2 regions of the Paenibacillus sp. FSL P4-0338 genome follow, and region 2 is predicted to be linked to the other one. Evidence: predicted binding sites of a transcription regulator. Region 2 holds the regulator's gene; the other holds the start of a gene.
What was found. Region 2 encodes Rex, which represses fermentation and respiration genes when NADH is low (regulators of the CRP and FNR family bind a similar motif). Its sites were predicted from a motif close to TTGTGAAATATTTCACAA; they were not measured.

Region 1: a site for Rex is predicted at 5,469-5,486, ahead of ric (iron-sulfur cluster repair di-iron protein). Genes of this name have one in related genera too.

Annotation. Positions count from the first base shown of each region.
Region 1 covers NZ_JBBOCG010000001.1:2,823,320-2,831,415, reverse strand. The annotation lists gene msrA (peptide-methionine (S)-S-oxide reductase MsrA) at 1-942, opposite strand, end outside; gene MKZ07_RS12640 (TVP38/TMEM64 family protein) at 1,041-1,652, opposite strand; gene MKZ07_RS12635 (Gfo/Idh/MocA family protein) at 1,815-2,750, shown strand; gene MKZ07_RS12630 (hypothetical protein) at 2,783-3,109, shown strand; gene MKZ07_RS12625 (winged helix-turn-helix transcriptional regulator) at 3,235-3,552, shown strand; gene MKZ07_RS12620 (hypothetical protein) at 3,841-4,563, shown strand; gene MKZ07_RS12615 (DUF6773 family protein) at 4,672-5,118, opposite strand; gene MKZ07_RS12610 (helix-turn-helix transcriptional regulator) at 5,096-5,320, opposite strand; gene ric (iron-sulfur cluster repair di-iron protein) at 5,517-6,242, shown strand; gene MKZ07_RS12600 (hypothetical protein) at 6,375-7,061, shown strand; gene nirB (nitrite reductase large subunit NirB) at 7,329-8,096, shown strand, end outside.
Region 2 covers NZ_JBBOCG010000001.1:2,555,022-2,563,117, forward strand. The annotation lists gene MKZ07_RS11285 (3-hydroxyacyl-CoA dehydrogenase family protein) at 1-706, opposite strand, end outside; gene MKZ07_RS11290 (AAA family ATPase) at 839-2,341, opposite strand; gene MKZ07_RS11295 (hypothetical protein) at 2,334-2,876, opposite strand; gene MKZ07_RS11300 (aminoglycoside adenylyltransferase domain-containing protein) at 3,155-3,913, opposite strand; gene MKZ07_RS11305 (cell wall elongation regulator TseB-like domain-containing protein) at 4,147-4,668, opposite strand; gene MKZ07_RS11310 (amidohydrolase) at 4,698-5,999, opposite strand; gene MKZ07_RS11315 (redox-sensing transcriptional repressor Rex) at 5,989-6,639, opposite strand; gene dinG (ATP-dependent DNA helicase DinG) at 6,778-8,096, opposite strand, start outside.

The DNA of each region.
Region 1 (8,096 bases), 270 kb from region 2:
TTCCAGATCCTCTTTGGGAACAAAGCGCAGAGCTGCCGAGTTGATACAGTACCGCAGTCCATTCGCACCTGGGCCGTCATTGAACACATGGCCCAAGTGGGAATCTGCTGTCTTGCTGCGTACCTCGGTGCGGATCATGAGGTGGCTGAGATCGCTTTTCTCCTTGACCGCGTAGTCCCGGATCGGACGCGTGAAGCTCGGCCAGCCGCAGCCGGAATCATACTTGTCCTCTGAGCTGAACAGCGGCTCCCCGGAGACAATATCCACATAGATCCCGTCCCCATGGTGATCCCAGAATTCGTTGCGGAACGGAGATTCCGTTGCGCTGTTCTGTGTCACTTCATATTGAAGCGGAGTCAGGCGCTCCTTCAGGCTCTGCGGGTCCTCCTTGTGCGTCCAGTGGGCTTCGATGAACGCTTCCCGGCCCGAGCCCTTGCGGTAACGCTTGTAATGGCCGGGATTCTTGTGATGATAGCCCTGATGATATTCTTCAGCGGGATAGAAGGGCTTAGCCGGAAGAATAGGCGTCACAATGGGAGCGGAGAATCGTCCGCTGGCCTGAAGGGCCGCCTTGGAAGCCTCTGCCTGCTGGCGCTGCTCCTCCGAATGGGTGAAGATGGCCGTTCCGTACGAGGTGCCGCGGTCATGGAATTGCCCTCCGGCATCGGTGGGGTCAATCTGCTGCCAGAACAGCTCAAGCAGCTTGCTATATGGGAAAATATCCGGATTGAACGTAATTTGCACCGCCTCAACATGTCCGGTCGTTTCCGAGCATACTTCCTCGTAGGTCGGATTCACGGTATGTCCGCCTGTATAGCCGGATATAATCTTGACAATGCCGGGAAGCTCTTCAAAAGGGGATACCATACACCAGAAGCATCCACCGGCGAAGGTGGCTTGCTCGGTCTTGAAATTTATAGAATCAGCTTGAAATTCACTCATTGTTATCCCTCCATCTGTAGAATGCAATTAAATAGATCACAATTTAATTATAAATCAAATAGAGGCTTACTGCCAGCATACCAGAAATTCTTGAAGCGTTAGCGGCTCGCAGTAGGACGGCGGCGCATGGACAATCCGGCCACAGCCAGTACGGCAATATACACGATTATAGCTACAGCCGCACTTCGCGGGTGCTGGAACATCTGTCCTCCGAGGAAGGCGTAGAGGGCGATGCCGGGGATTTTGCCAAGTGCGGTGGCTCCAAGATAGCTCCAGAAAGGCAGTCCGGCGGCACCGGCGTAGATATTCACAGCCATCTGCGGGATAAACGGTGCCAGCCGGGCAATCACTACGGATGCAAAAGGACGCTGCTCCACAGCGGACACAAATCTGTCCAGCGCCGAAATTCTGCTTAGATAGGCCATAGATTTGCTCCGGAACATGGATGCAACGACTCCATAGACAAGGGCTGCCGCTATTGTAGTTGCACTCCAGCAGATTAACGCTCCTGCGAAGCTTCCATAAGCATATCCGAACAGACCGATAATCAGCTTATAGGGCAGGACCGGAAACAAGGCCAGCACTGTGGCGGCGAGCATGGACAAATACAAAGGATGATCCTCTCTAAGCCAGGCCAGAAGTTCATACCTGTAGATAAACGCGAGGATTATGCACGAAACATATAGAATAACCGTTAGCCATTTTCTCATTATACTATGCCCCTTCTTCACTCCATCCATTTCATCATACTGAAAAAAAAGCAATTAATGCAATTATTGAAGCAAAGATCATTGTTCCCGCAGCATGACACGGTATAATACATCTATAAGGGAATAGAAATTCCCCCGAGTATGTAAGGAGAGATGCTGTTAATGAAACTACCTGTCCGCAAAAGAGTGGCAATGATCGGCATTGGCGATATTGCCCGTAAAGTCTATTTGCCGCTGCTCTCCCGGCATGATCAGGCCGAGGTGGTGGGTGTGCTCAGCCATTCCTCTGCTACGGTCGAGCGGGCAGTTCAGGCTTATCGCCTTCAGCGGGGCACAACCGAGCTTACGGAGCTGCTGTCCTGGGATCTGGATGCTGTGTTCATACATAGTCCAACAACTACGCACTATGAGCTGGTTACCTCTTGCCTGAAGCATGGGGTGTCCGTGTATGTGGACAAGCCGCTCTCCTATGATCTTGAGGAATCCCGCCGGATGGCAGAGCTTGCTGAGAACAAGGGGCTGCTGCTGGGGGTGGGCTTCAACCGCCGCTATGCCCCAATGTATGTTGCCGCCAAATCCTGGCTGCATAAGGCCGGAGGCATCAGTCAATCCACAGCAGTCAAACACCGTACGAAGCTGCAGCAGGGCAGCAGCCATGAGACGATCCATGATGACCTGATCCATATGCTGGATCTGCTGCTCTGGCTGTCCGGCGGAGATTATGAGCTGCTGCACAGCAGCCTGAGGGCGGATGCGGAGGGACGGCTTCTGCAGGCTTCGGGAATGCTGGGTTGGGAGAACGGCACCACCGGCCATTACAGCATGGTCCGGGATGCCGGGGCTGATCTGGAGAAGCTGGAGCTGCACGGACATGGCAGATCGGTTGAGGTGACGGATATGGAACGGGTTATATTATATGAGCAGGGCTCGTTGCCGCGCACGCAGAACTTCGGCAGCTGGGATACCGTGCTGGAGCGCAGAGGCTTCAGCGGAACGGTCAGCCATTATCTCAGTAATATAGCGACACCGGAGCAGTGCGGGATTTCCGCTTCGGCTGTATTGCCGAGCCATGAATTAGCAGCAAGACTAAGCCGCTGAGCAGTCAGAATCGCAGCAGAGAGGAGAACAACATGGAGGATTACGACAACAAGTCGATGGAAGAGCGGATCATCGAGAGCTATAAGCGGGACGAGGAAATGATGATTCTCGTATTTGCCCAGTGGTGTGTGAATAATAAGCTGGACCCGCATGCCCTGTATCTGCAGGCTTATCCGCAGCAGGAGGGCAATCAGGCGCTGGCCAATGCGCTGGCCCTGACGGTATCCGCAGAGGAGGCGGGGTTCATCTCCGATGATACGGTGCTGGGTGTACTCTCTCTCTATAGCAACGATGATCTTGCCTATGTGGTTACAGAGGCCATCCAGCTTAGACGCAAGGCAGAAGACACCAAAGATTGAGAGTGGAAATATAATAATAGTGGTTAATGAACTTTTTTTTGGCAAACGATGTTCATTCCAGAATAAATGTGGTAAAATTATATATACTAACTAATTGTAAGCTTCATAAGTGAGAGGTGATAACCATGGAAGAACATCAATTGACGATGTGCCCGAGATTTGAGACGGCTTTTTCGTTTCTGGGCAAGCGTTGGAACGGACTCATTATTCAGACCTTGATGAGCGGCCCCAAGCGGTTCAAGGATATTTCCGGACTGATTCCGTCAATGAGCGATAAGATGCTGTCCGAGCGCATGAAGGATCTGGAATGCGAGGGCATTCTGGTACGACATGTGTACCCGGAAACACCGGTGCGCATTGAGTATGAATTAACAGTGAAGGGCCGTGCGCTTGAGCCGGTCATGCAGCAAATCCAGTCCTGGGCCGAGAGCTGGGTGGAGTAGCAGTACCGTAATATATATTTGATGACAGCCTCTTGCCGATTATCGGGTAAGGGGCTTTTCATATGCTGTTTTACTTGTTTATGCAGATTTTGCCCAAATAAACCTTGCACTTAGGCCCTACCTGTGTAATATAATAGAACATACTAAATATTACGGATGTGTGGAAGCGTTAACAAAAGTAGGAAAAGCTCAGGGTTATATGGCAGCGCGGATGCTTACGGGATGTGTTTTGGACGATGCTGATGGAAGGAAGCGGAGGGCTTACACAACTTTTAGGAGGCGAAGACCATGACCATTACCTTGTTTTCCCGGGAAATAACCTATGGAAAAAAGGATGTCGCCGAACTGGAGACTGCTTCGATTAAAGTACAGCTGATCTATGACAAGGTGCTGTTCATGCTTCATAACCATCTCCCGGATTCTCTGTGGGATGCGTGGATCGGCGTGCCGTATGAGATCATTTCTTCTCTATATAAAGGGGATAATGACAGCGGGAGTGTGTTTCAGAAATGGATTCAAGGCCCGTCCGGATGGAAATGCATCGGCTGTGAACGGCATTGTCTGGAGCCGGTAACGGCTAAGGAAGGGAGTGGCTCAAATGTACAGCGCCGTTTTACTTTTCATAATGGAATCAGCCAGAGCATGGTACTTCAAGCTGTGATCTGGTCCATGTATGAGAATACCCGGCTGCTCCAGCCTTACTTGGGGGAGGAGGCTTTTCTGAGCGAGGAGGATATGGAGCTAATCTCTGTATATTTCGTGCCAACCTATCTGACCCCGGTACCACTGAGCGAATTGAACAAACCAGCCAAAGAATATAAGGACAAGAACATCAGAGTGTATCAGGAATGGATCTCTGCCCCCGATCTGGTGCTGCAGTGGAACGGCGGCCTGACCGAAGGCAGATGGATGACGGGTGTATATGTGGATCATTCAAGGTTCGCCGGACTTGGCCCCTATCTGAAGGATGCGCAGGGCAAGCGGACTTATATGCAGGCGACGGTTCAATAAAAAAAGTGGAATTCGAAAAAAGAGTTGAACTTGAAGCCAGGTCGTCGCTGCGGCGAACATTTGGACTTCCGGCCGCTGCCCAGTTTGGATTTCTTGATATTAACCGCTCTACTCCGCCCGGTTATTCCTCCGTCGGATCAAGTACACAGTGCTTAAGATGACCAGTCCAGCTGTAACAGAAATGATTAGAATGACTGTCCCGTTCGCACCGCTGTCAGCTGCTGATTGGGCGGCGGTTGGATTCACGAAGGTAACGATAAGGATACAGGCCGCCACCACAATGGCCAGAATTGCACCCGCAATGCTTCTCCCGCCCACTCCGCTCTGCCTGCTGCCCGGTCCCACATACGCACCGCTCCAGATCAAGCGTACCAGATAGAAACCCACACCCAGCATGAAAATTGTGTAATTGCCCAGCGGATACTCCAGCCACTTCATTCCGTAGTTTTGCAGCCCCATATCTGCCAGCAATAAGAATGCCATCAAAAGAAATGCCTGATTCCCCGCCTTATGCCGCTTCTGCAGTTGTCTCTCATCCAGGTTCGTTCTGCTCATCCTTCGTTCCCTCCCAAAATAGTTGATCCAGTGTCTTCCCCAGTGTTACACAAATGTCAATGCACAACCTCAGGGTGGGGTTGTAATCACCGTTCTCAATCGCGATAATCGTCTGCCTTGTGACCCCCACGGCATCTGCGAGCTGTTTTTGCGACATGTCTTTTGCCGCTCGGGAAGCTTTGAGCCTCAGATTTTTCCCCATTCCCTCACCTCACTCATAGTGTAAAATATATAAAACAAAAAGTCTAGTATATTTTACATTTGGAGTACTGTATTTCTCGTTCAATAAAATTTTATATATTCAGTGCGTACAATCACAAGTTCCGCCTAATGCCAGTGATAAGGTGTAGAAGTGAAAAGAAGCACAAACCTACATCTTAACCTGAGGAGGGGCCAACATGGCGTCCAATCAATTAAACGATACAACAATTCATCCCGGGTTCACCCCGGAAGCAATGGTCAGAGATATTGTTCTGCAGTTCCCCAAAGCAGCAGATTATTTCAAAGCACAGCGGATCGATTTCTGCTGCGGAGGCGCAAAGCCGCTGGCTGAAGCCGCTGCTGAGAAGGGTCTTGACCCGGCAGCAATGGTACAGGAGCTGAACAAGCTGCAGGAACAGCATCCGGTGCTGGAAGAGGATACCGCCTGGAACGAGGCTTCGTCAGAGGAGCTGGTGGATTATATTGTGAACAAGCATCACCGTTATCTGCGTGAAGAGCTTCCGCTTATCAGTCAAAATGTAACCAAGGTGTTCCGCGTTCATGGTGAGGATTCACCGCATCTGGGAGAAATGCACCGTCTGTTCAATATGCTGCGTGAAGAGCTGTTGCAGCATACGGCGAAGGAAGAAGAGAGCGAATTCCCTAAGATGCTAGCCTACACCCAGAACCCGACTGAAGAAGGACTTACTGAGCTGCGCGGATTGCTGCATAATCTGGAAGCTGAGCATGACGGGGCGGGAGAGATTCTGCGTGAGCTGCGTAGAGTTACTAATGACTATACACCGCCCGCGCATGCCTGCACGACTTATCGCCTGACCTATGCCCGTCTTGAAGAACTGGAAGGCATGACCTTCGAGCATGTGCATCTGGAGAACAACATTCTGTTCCTGCGTTATCAATAGGACCGGCTGCAATGGATAAGTCCCTTCGGGGACTTTTTACTTTTTATACCGGCAGAAATGATTTGAGAACCCTTCCTCTATGCGTTATCCTTAAAGAGTCCGGGAAAATACATATGAAGGCGGTGCCGTGGGATGTCCACGAAATGGATGCGCTTAATGCTGTGCCTTCTCTTGCTGGCCGCGGCAAGCGGTTGTGGCTTGGGATCAGGGAATGGCGGCAGCAGTAACGGAGGCCAGGGACTAACCTTTTCAGTCAAGGTGGGTGACAGCGAAATGGCCGGAAGCTCAGCCAGATTGCTTAACGAAGCTTACGTGCCTGGGAATTCAATAATAGAGCTGTTTAGGAAGAGTGGCGTTGTTACATTTTCAGCGGATGGAACTAATATTCTTGAGGTGAATAAGGTTTCCCTGGGTCAGGATATGAGCTGGGAGATTCAGGTGAACGGCAAGAAGGTTCAAGAGCTGAATACGACCCTGGAACCGGGTTCGGCCATTACGATGTCAGCAGGGCCTGCCGGAGCCGGAAAGATGTTTCAGCCTGTCATCATCACTGTGAACGGGGGGAGCGAGCAGCCGGAGCTGACACATTCGAATGTGCTTTCTTTTATGCAGGATATGTCCGTCAAGGGATTGCTCCAGAACAGCGGTATGGTCCAGCTTGCCGAAGATAACCGGACGGTGCTTACTGTGATGGAATATACCCCGCTCAGCAGCGAGGAATGGAGACTGAAGGTCAACGATAAAGGACTGCTCGGCAATGGAGTGGACATGAAGCTCAGTCCGCAGGACAAGCTGGAGATCTCTCTGGTATTGAAATAAGTGAATGAAGTAGATGAGTGAGATTGTGTACCCGATGAACGGATATCTGTGCGAAACTGCATGGGTATCCGTTTTTTTGAATAATAAATCTCTATGCTTCACGCCAGAAATTGTCCTATATAAGAACGGCGAAGTCATTTTCAGTTGTGTGAAAAAATTCACATAAGATGTGACTGTGGTCACACTTGCCATGGAATGGGGGACAGTATAATTTCTCTATCAGGTAAGTTATTGAAGAAATCAGAGTTTCTGAAGGAGGGTCTACCAATGGCAGCGGAAAGAGAAAAGTTAGTGCTGATTGGAAATGGCATGGCGGGAGTAGGCACTATTGAGCAGATTCTGAAGCTGGGCGGCGCTTATGATATTTCGGTCTTCGGCAGTGAGCCGCATCCCAACTATAACCGGATTATGTTGTCCTATGTACTTGAAGGCAGCAAATCGATTGAAGACATCATTCTCAACGATCTCGGGTGGTATGAAGATAATCATATTACACTGCATACCGGTACGACGGTCACCAGGATCGATGATCAGAACAAACTAATAATGACCGATAATGGACTGGCGGTTCCTTACGATAAAGCAATTATTGCAACGGGTTCGAATTCTTTCATTCTCCCCGTACCCGGCAGCACCAAGGATGGAGTAGTCGGCTTCCGCGATATCGCGGATTGTGATGCAATGCTGGCAGCGGCGAAGCAGTACCGCACGGCGGCTGTGATCGGCGGAGGACTGCTGGGTCTGGAAGCTGCGAAGGGCCTGGTCAATCTGGGCATGGATGTTACCGTTGTGCATCTGCTGGAGGATCTGATGGAGCGCCAGCTGGACCGTACCGCTTCTTCAATGCTACAGGCAGAGCTTACGCGTCAAGGTGTGAGATTCGCCATGGGCAAGCAGACGGTTGAATTGACCGGAGAAGAACGGGTGACTGGTCTACGATTCAGTGATGGCAGTGTGCTGCCGGCAGAGTTTGTAGTGATGGCTGTTGGAATCAAGCCGAATGTCCAGCTTGCGAAGGACAGCGGAATCACTGTT
Region 2 (8,096 bases):
AGCGGTCTGCCATTTCAAGCGGCCCGTTCTGGAACTGGTAGCCGATGCGCATAGCATCATCAATATCTTCAGGGGAGGCAACCCCTTCCTGGAGCACATGCATAGCCTCGTTAATGAACAGGCAAATGAGGCGTGAAGATACAAATCCGGGGGATTCGTAGATCATAACGCCTTTTTTCTCAACAATCTCATCGACAAAGGCTTTGGTATCTTCAAATGTGCTGTCCGAGGTTTTCAGACCGCGCACGATTTCAACCAGATCCACCTTACCTACAGGGTGTATGAAGTGCATGCCGATAACGCGTTCCGGATACATTGTAGAGCTTGCAAGCTCAGTCAAGCTAAGCGTTGACGTGTTGCTGGCAAGAATAATGTGGCTCGGACACACCTGATCGAGCTGATTGAATACCTTTTGCTTGGCTTCCAGATCTTCAACGATGGTCTCAATGACCATATCGCATGAGCTCAGTTCAGCGAAGTGTGTAACCTTCTGGATACGGGCCAGGATCAGCTTCTTCTCCGCCTGGGTAATCGCCCATTTCTCCAGCTGCTTGTCGAGACTGGTCTCGATCATTTCGTAGGAGTAGTTCAACCGTTCTGCAGTTTTTTCCACCAGCATGACATCCAGGCCCTTGGCTGCCAGCATTTCGGCAATCCCTTGTCCCATTGTGCCTCCGCCGATGACACCGATCTTCTTAAAATTCATGTAAAAGTCTCCATCCTTTCAGGTATCTATACTTCTGTATTGTACCTTGTCTGTCGAAAAAAATAAGTAGCCCGACATATAATGATATCTTAGCATGTCTGAAAAGTAAAAAAAAATAACCGGCATAAAGAATTATGCCGGTAAAAGGACACTGTCACGAAATTGACAACGAAATTGCTCTCCGGAGAGAACTTCTTCCTTCATTAAAATGTCAAGAGAGTAATCAAATATATTTTTCTGTTTCTCCAGCAGGTCATTCGTGCGGATCATCAACTCGTCCAGTATTTTACTATTTTCCTTCATTAATTCTTCAGTGGTAACCATTTGCAGATTCGCAATGCCGAGCGAGGTGAGCCCTGACTTCATCATGGTCTCTACGATATTCAGCGCCTGATCGAAGTCTCCACGGGAACCGGTACTGCGTCCTCCGTAATACATCTCTTCGGCAGCCGCTCCGCCCAGGGCAATCATGATCTGGTTCTCCAGGTAATCCTTCGTGTACAGATACTGCTCGGTCTGCGGATTATGCCGGACATACCCTAGAGCCTGGCCGCGCGGGGTCAGTGTTACCTGACTAACGCTTCCGGGGCGCAGCAGCTCAGCCATAATAGCATGTCCAAGCTCATGGATCGCTACCCTCTTCTTCTCTTCATGGTTGGTCTCACGGTCGGTCTTCTCACCCATCATGACCTTGTCGATCGCCATCGACAGATGACGCTGCTCCACCAGGGTCAGATTCTCGCGCATCATGTAGATCGCGGCTTCATTCATCACGCTCTCCAGCTGCGCACCCGAGAAGCCGTAAGCTTCTTCGGCGATTTTATCCAGATTCACGGTGTCATGCAGCGGCTTGTTCTTGGCATGCAGGTCGAGAATCGACTTGCGGCCCTTCTTGTCAGGCATATCCACCTGAATATGGCGGTCAAAACGCCCCGGGCGCAGCAGCGCAGAATCAAGCATCTCCTTGCGGTTCGTTGCGGCTACCAGCAGAATGCGCGGGGTATCATTGTTATAAATCCCGTCCATCTCCGTCAGCAGCTGATTGAGGGTCTGATCGTATTCACGCTGCTGTCCGCCTTCGCGTTTCCCGCCGATAACGTCAATTTCATCGATGAAAATAATGGCACTTTGCTTATTCTCCTTGAGTGCGCGTGTACGGGCATCCTTGAACAAATCGCGCACGCGTCCGGCACCGACGCCGACATACATCTCGACGAATTCACTGCCTGAAGCAGCTACAAATACAGAATCGGTGTAATGCGCCGCAGCCTTGGCCATCAGCGTCTTCCCGGTTCCTGGAGGGCCGGTTAACAGAATTCCTTTGAGCGGACGAATCCCGAACTTGCTGATTTCTTCATGCCGGATCAGGAAGTCCAGCGCTTCACGCAGCTCCTGCTTGGCATTGTCCTGTCCGCCGATCTCTTCAAAGGTTAGCTTGGAGGGACCGTTCTTCTTACGCTTCTTATCTGCACCTGCATTGACCGTCAGACCGCCGCGGGCATGGGCAATGAACAGGAGCGCGGCAACCATGCCCATCGCTATAATTACAGGAAAGATATTAATTCCCACAAAAGCCATAAAAATCAGCATGACCGGAACAAATCCGGCTACAACCTCTTTCCAGTACTTAGGCATTGTTCCACACTCCCATCTTGGCTGCTGCACGCGGCAGAATGATGAATTTGCTCTCTGTGCCGTTGCTCAGGCTTACATAGACATTGTTGTCGTCAATCTCTGTGGTAGCTGTAACGCCGCTGTACTTACTGTCCTGCTCCTTCAGTCCGTCCAGCTTCGCTGGTATCAATGTATATTTCCGGCTCTCCATAGCTTCTGCTACAGAGAACATCGCTTTATCCCAATACTCATCCAGCAGTTCACTCGGCTTCTGTTCCACATCCAGCTTAAGGGTCCTGCCGTCAATAGCGGTGCTGCCTTCTCGTGATACATACTGCACCAGCTCACGTAATTTCGTGCCCGGCTGCAAATCCAGTTTCAAAGTGACCTCATTGCGTTTAATAGTAATATGGGAATCCTTCACACCCTGGTAGGATGATACCAGCTTCTGCAGCGGCTCCTGCACCGCGAATTGACGGTAAGAATACCAGCCACCAAACAATAATGCAGCAGACAGCAGAGACGTTAGCAGCACAGGCATAAGACGAAGTTTCAAGAAACGTCCTCCTCTCAATAATGACCAAGCTTAACTCTATAATAAAGACCAGCCAGCGTGTCTAGCGCCAATCCGAGACTGACATGCTCTTAAGCATGTCTTGATACAAGTAGTAGTATATCATAGGTGTATATACGATTTTACATAAAGTTGTGAATATATTTAAAATTTTTGATACTAATTTCTGGATGTTTCATGAACCATGAAAAAACGGCAGCTCAGATTTATATCCTGAAATGCCGCTGCTACTTTCATATTCCGGCGCACACTACATCCGGCTAACGCTCAATTTCAGCCATCATATATTCCGCAAAATCAGTTAATAGCTCCAGTTCATAGCCTTCGGCGCCAGCACCGCTATATTCCTTAAGACACCGTCTAAGCAGCCCGTGGAAGCGTTCCGGCAAATGCTGAAGTCCCCAATCCCCGCCTTCCTTCTTGGAAGAGACATGACCTTCCTGCACATAGTAGAGTACCCTGCATAGATTCAGTGTGTAATAGAGTGGAGCATTCCCAATATTCTGCGGCGCATCATCGACATCCCTGATAATGGAATCCAGATAGTACCTCTGGTCTACCGGCGCAAAGGCCTCGCGTATCGGCTCCCCGTACAAGATAAACCCGCGATGGTAGACTACTGCAAAATGTGCCGCCAGATCAGCATCCTCAAAGCCGCCGCACAGATAATTCTTATCGGTTCTATACCGCTCTAAATGAGCTTCTGAAAAGTGAAATTCAAATGGCGTAGGATACACAAAGTTATGCAGGTATGTCTTCAGGACGATAGACAGTTCAATTCCGCGCTTATTCGGCAGACTGTCATGAAAGGCTACGATACGACCGGCAAGGCTATGACTGACCTCTGCGGGGAGCTTGTCCTCTACTACAATGAGCAGATCAATATCGCTTGAATCCGGTTGAAAACAGCCCATGGCCAGGGAACCGTGCAGATAAATCCCCGACAGATTATCCCCCAGCTCTTCCTTAAACAAATCCACCGCCTGATCCAAATATGCTAAAACTTCCAATTTCTTCATCCTCCTTGAGAGACATATATGCAGGTTGGCGATAGCATTCGAGGAATACAATCAGTATATCAATTCAAGTATATTAATCGATGTATCTCAAACCATATATCTCCATTAAGCCACAGTTCCCCGTCTGCCACCAGTCCCAGAACAGTTCCAGATTATTTTCGACATGATGGATACAAAAAAACGGAAGAACAGATAATCTGTTCCCCCGCATGTTATTCTGCTGAGCGCTTAGCTTAACGGTTGGGCAAACTGTACCCCTCACCGATGGCGCTGCCATCCTTGAAGCGGTAGAAGTTGTAATAGAATCGCCCGTCTTTTTTGTAAAATAGCTGCCAGGCATATTCCCCGTTATATACACCGGGCAGCAGCCGTTCGATCTTCACGTCCGGTAACTGATCGGCTATGATTCCGCGCATTTTCTCTTCGGAAGTGCCTTTGCTCAGCTCTTCAGCATACAGGTCGTTGTCGCCTCCGGCAGGCTTGCCCTCCAAGGTGAAACGGACCCACACCATCAGATCGGTCCCGGCTTCATTTTTGCCGGTTAGCACCCAGTAGATCTCATTCTCATTCCAGACGGATTTCTGAGCCTTGGTTACCTCCGTTAGTCCGGCACGCGTCCGGGCCAGCTCCTTGGCCTCATTCCGCTCGTTCCACTGGTCCTTCATAATGTAGGCATAGAACTGGCTTAATCCGAACAGAAGGAGCAGCACCACGGTAAGCCCCAGCCAGATCCATTTTCTCCTCTTCTTCTTCACAACGCTGCTTCCTTTCCCGTTCTCCTGAATTACCGTTTAAGCAGGCTCTCGAACGTCTCCTGTGCTTTGCGGCGGATAGCTTCTTCATCCAGTGTCAGGCATTGTCCATGCTTCACAACCTGCTGGCCGTTCACCCATACATGCTCCACATCCTTGGCACTTGCCGAATAGACGGCATGGGAGAGCAGATCGGTATGCGGCAGCAAATGCGGCTGGTCAATATCAAGCGCGATGAAGTCGGCCTTCATTCCTGCTGCAAGCCGGCCTACCCCGCTTAGGAAAATAGACTGAGCCCCGTATTCCGTGGCCATCAGTAGCGCTTCAGGAGCCGGTACCGCTGTAGGATCACCGCTTACGCCCTTGTGGATCAGAGCCGCCAGCCTCATCTCTTCGAACATATCCAGATTGTTGTTGCTTGCCGCGCCGTCTGTACCCAGGGAGACCTTAACCCCGGCTCGCAGCAGCTCAGGAACACGTGCAACCCCGCTGGCCAGCTTCAGGTTACTGCCGGGGTTATGCGACACGCCAACGTTATAGCGGGCCAGAATCCCGATCTCTTCATCGTTCAGATGAACCCCGTGGGCAATGAGCGAAGGACGGGTGAACATCCCCAGCTTCTCCAGATGTGCGACCGGACGAAGGCCGTAGTCAGCCACGTTCTGCTCCACTTCATGGCGCGTCTCGGACATATGGGTATGCATCGGCAGGTCCAGATCATGGGCAGCCTGCACAAACTTCATGAAAAACTCTGGAGGACAGGTGTACGGAGCGTGCGGTGAGAGCATAGTTGTAATTCTGCCGTCAGCCTTGCCGTGCCAGTTACGGGCAAAAGCAACCGCCTCAGCGAGCTTTGCTTGCTGTACCTCTTCCGGGCACAGCCCAATTACGCCGCGCATCAGCACCGCACGAATACCGGACTGCTCCGTTACTTCCGCTACCCGGTCCATATGATCATACATATCGAGGAAGGTGGTTGTGCCGCCCTTCAGCATTTCCAGTACGGACAACGAGGTTCCCCAATATACATCATCACCAGTGAATTTCTCTTCCATCGGCCACATCTTCTCCTGCAGCCAAGTCTGAAGCACCATATCGTCGCCGTATCCGCGCAGCAGTGACATGGCCGTATGCCCATGGGTATTGACCAGACCCGGCATGAACAGCAGACGGCTGCCGTCTACGACCTGAGCGCCATCCTCCACTACCGGCTCAGCTTCACCTATGTAAGTAATCAGATCATTCTCCAGGGTCATATACCCGCTTAGAACCGGCTTGTCGCTGCCCGGAACCAGGAAGTGCCCGTTCTTGATTATCGTGATCTTACTGCTCATCTTCTGCCTCATCCTTTCCATCATGCAAATAATAGGCCAGGCTCTGCAGATCTGTGGTGAAATCTGCGGCATGAATCCGGATATTGGCAGGCGTCTTGAGAATAACCGGTGCGAAGTTCAGAATCGCCTCAATGCCGGAGTCCACAAGAATATCAGCTACATTCTGGGCTTCGCTGTCAGGTACGGTAATAATCCCGATGCGGATGCCCTGCGAGCGGATTGTGCTGCTTAACTCCTCCATCGGCTGCACAACCAGCGAGTTGATCTGCTGGCCCACCTTCGGCGGGTAGGCATCGAAGATCGCAGTAATCTTCATCGTATCCTTCAAGTAAGCGTTGTAGTTAGACAAGGCATGACCGAGATTACCGGCTCCAACCAGTGCAACATTAATTTGCTGGTCAAGCTTCAGGATATGGCGAATCTTCTCAATTAGATAGGATACATCGTAGCCGATACCCTTCCTGCCAAAATCACCGAAGTAAGCCAAATCCTTACGGATCTGGGCGGGATTCAGATCAAGCTTCTGGCCCAGCTCCTGAGAAGAGACTGTGGAGATTTCACGTTTTTGGAGATCGTTCAGGAAACGCAGGTACACTGGGAGCCTGCGCACGACGGCCTCCGATATTTTATCCGATTTCATGTATTCTCCTCCTTAATAGTTGTGTTATACCCGTTCAATTATAGCAACCGTGCCCCCCGCCTGCCGGATCGGCAGGACAGGGCGGGAACGGATCTTCAGGTTAATCATGACTTATTAATAATAGCAATAGCAGATGAATTAGGAAACCCCGCCGTCTTCCAGCCATTCGGCAATTCTCGGGACCATCTGCTCGGTGAGCATATGCTCCATCTTGGGACCGGGGAGTGAATACAGGAAGTACTTTCCGTAATGCGATTCAATTACTCTAGTATCGTACACAATTACGATGCCCCGGTCCTGCGCCGTGCGGACCAGCCGCCCGAAGCCCTGCTTGAAGCGGATGACTGCCTGCGGCACGGACAGCTTCATGAACGGGTTCTTCTTCTGTGCCTGAAGCAGCTCCGACTTCGCTTCTGCCAGCGGGTGATTCGGCGGCTGGAACGGCAGTCTGACAATCGCCAGGCAGGTCAATGCTTCTCCCGGAATATCTACCCCTTCCCAGAAACTGCTGGTACCGAGCAGGACCGAAGCCGGGCTGTCCTGGAAGCGGCGGATCAGCTTGCTCCGGCTGCCGCCCTCCACACCTTGTCCGAGCACCGCGATATCCTGGGAGGCAAGCGCCTCCTTCAGCGGGTCATAGACCTGGCGCAGCATCTTGTAGGAGGTGAACAGCACCAGCATTCGCCCTCGTGTAGTTACAGCAGTCTCGGCGAGGGAATGAACAAGCGTGTCCACAAAACGGGCATCCCCTATACTTCCCTTGACGCTCGGGAAGTCGCGGGGAATGACCAGCAGAGCCTGCTCCCGGTATTTAAACGGCGACGGAAGCAGCGCTGTCATCAGACGCCCCTGCTCCGCAGCTTCACCAAGGCCCAGGTTATCGATCATGAACTGGAAGGACTTATCCACGGATAAGGTGGCCGAGGTCAGGACAATACTCTTCTTCTTGTCGAAGAACAGCTCCCTGAGCTGGGTACTGACATCTACAGGAACGGCATACATTTGCAGCGACTTGCCTTTATAATTACCGCTTCCCTCCAGCCAATACACGATATTCTCATCGTTCAGGCCCATGAAGAAGCGGATCTGCTCTCTAATGGATGCCAGATCCTTAAATAACCCGCCGATATCGGTCACAAGACTGTCCGAGGAGGATTGGCTGTCCGTGTCACGCATCTCACTGAGCATCTTGTCACCCTTGCGGATGATATCGCTCAGACTGAGGTTCAGCGTATTCTCAAGGGCCGCCAACTCCTCCCAATCCTTCGGCTTCTTGCCCGGCTGCAGGCGGGCCACCAGCTGGCCTGCTTCACCGGCTCCGGCATCGCTGCGCTCGGGCAGCAGGCTGAAGAGCCGGTCGCTGAGCGCATCCCAAGATTCCTTCACCGTCAGCAGATCGGGATAGATCCGGTCGATCACGCCGCTCCATTCGGAAGCCTGCTCACTGCCCGAAGACT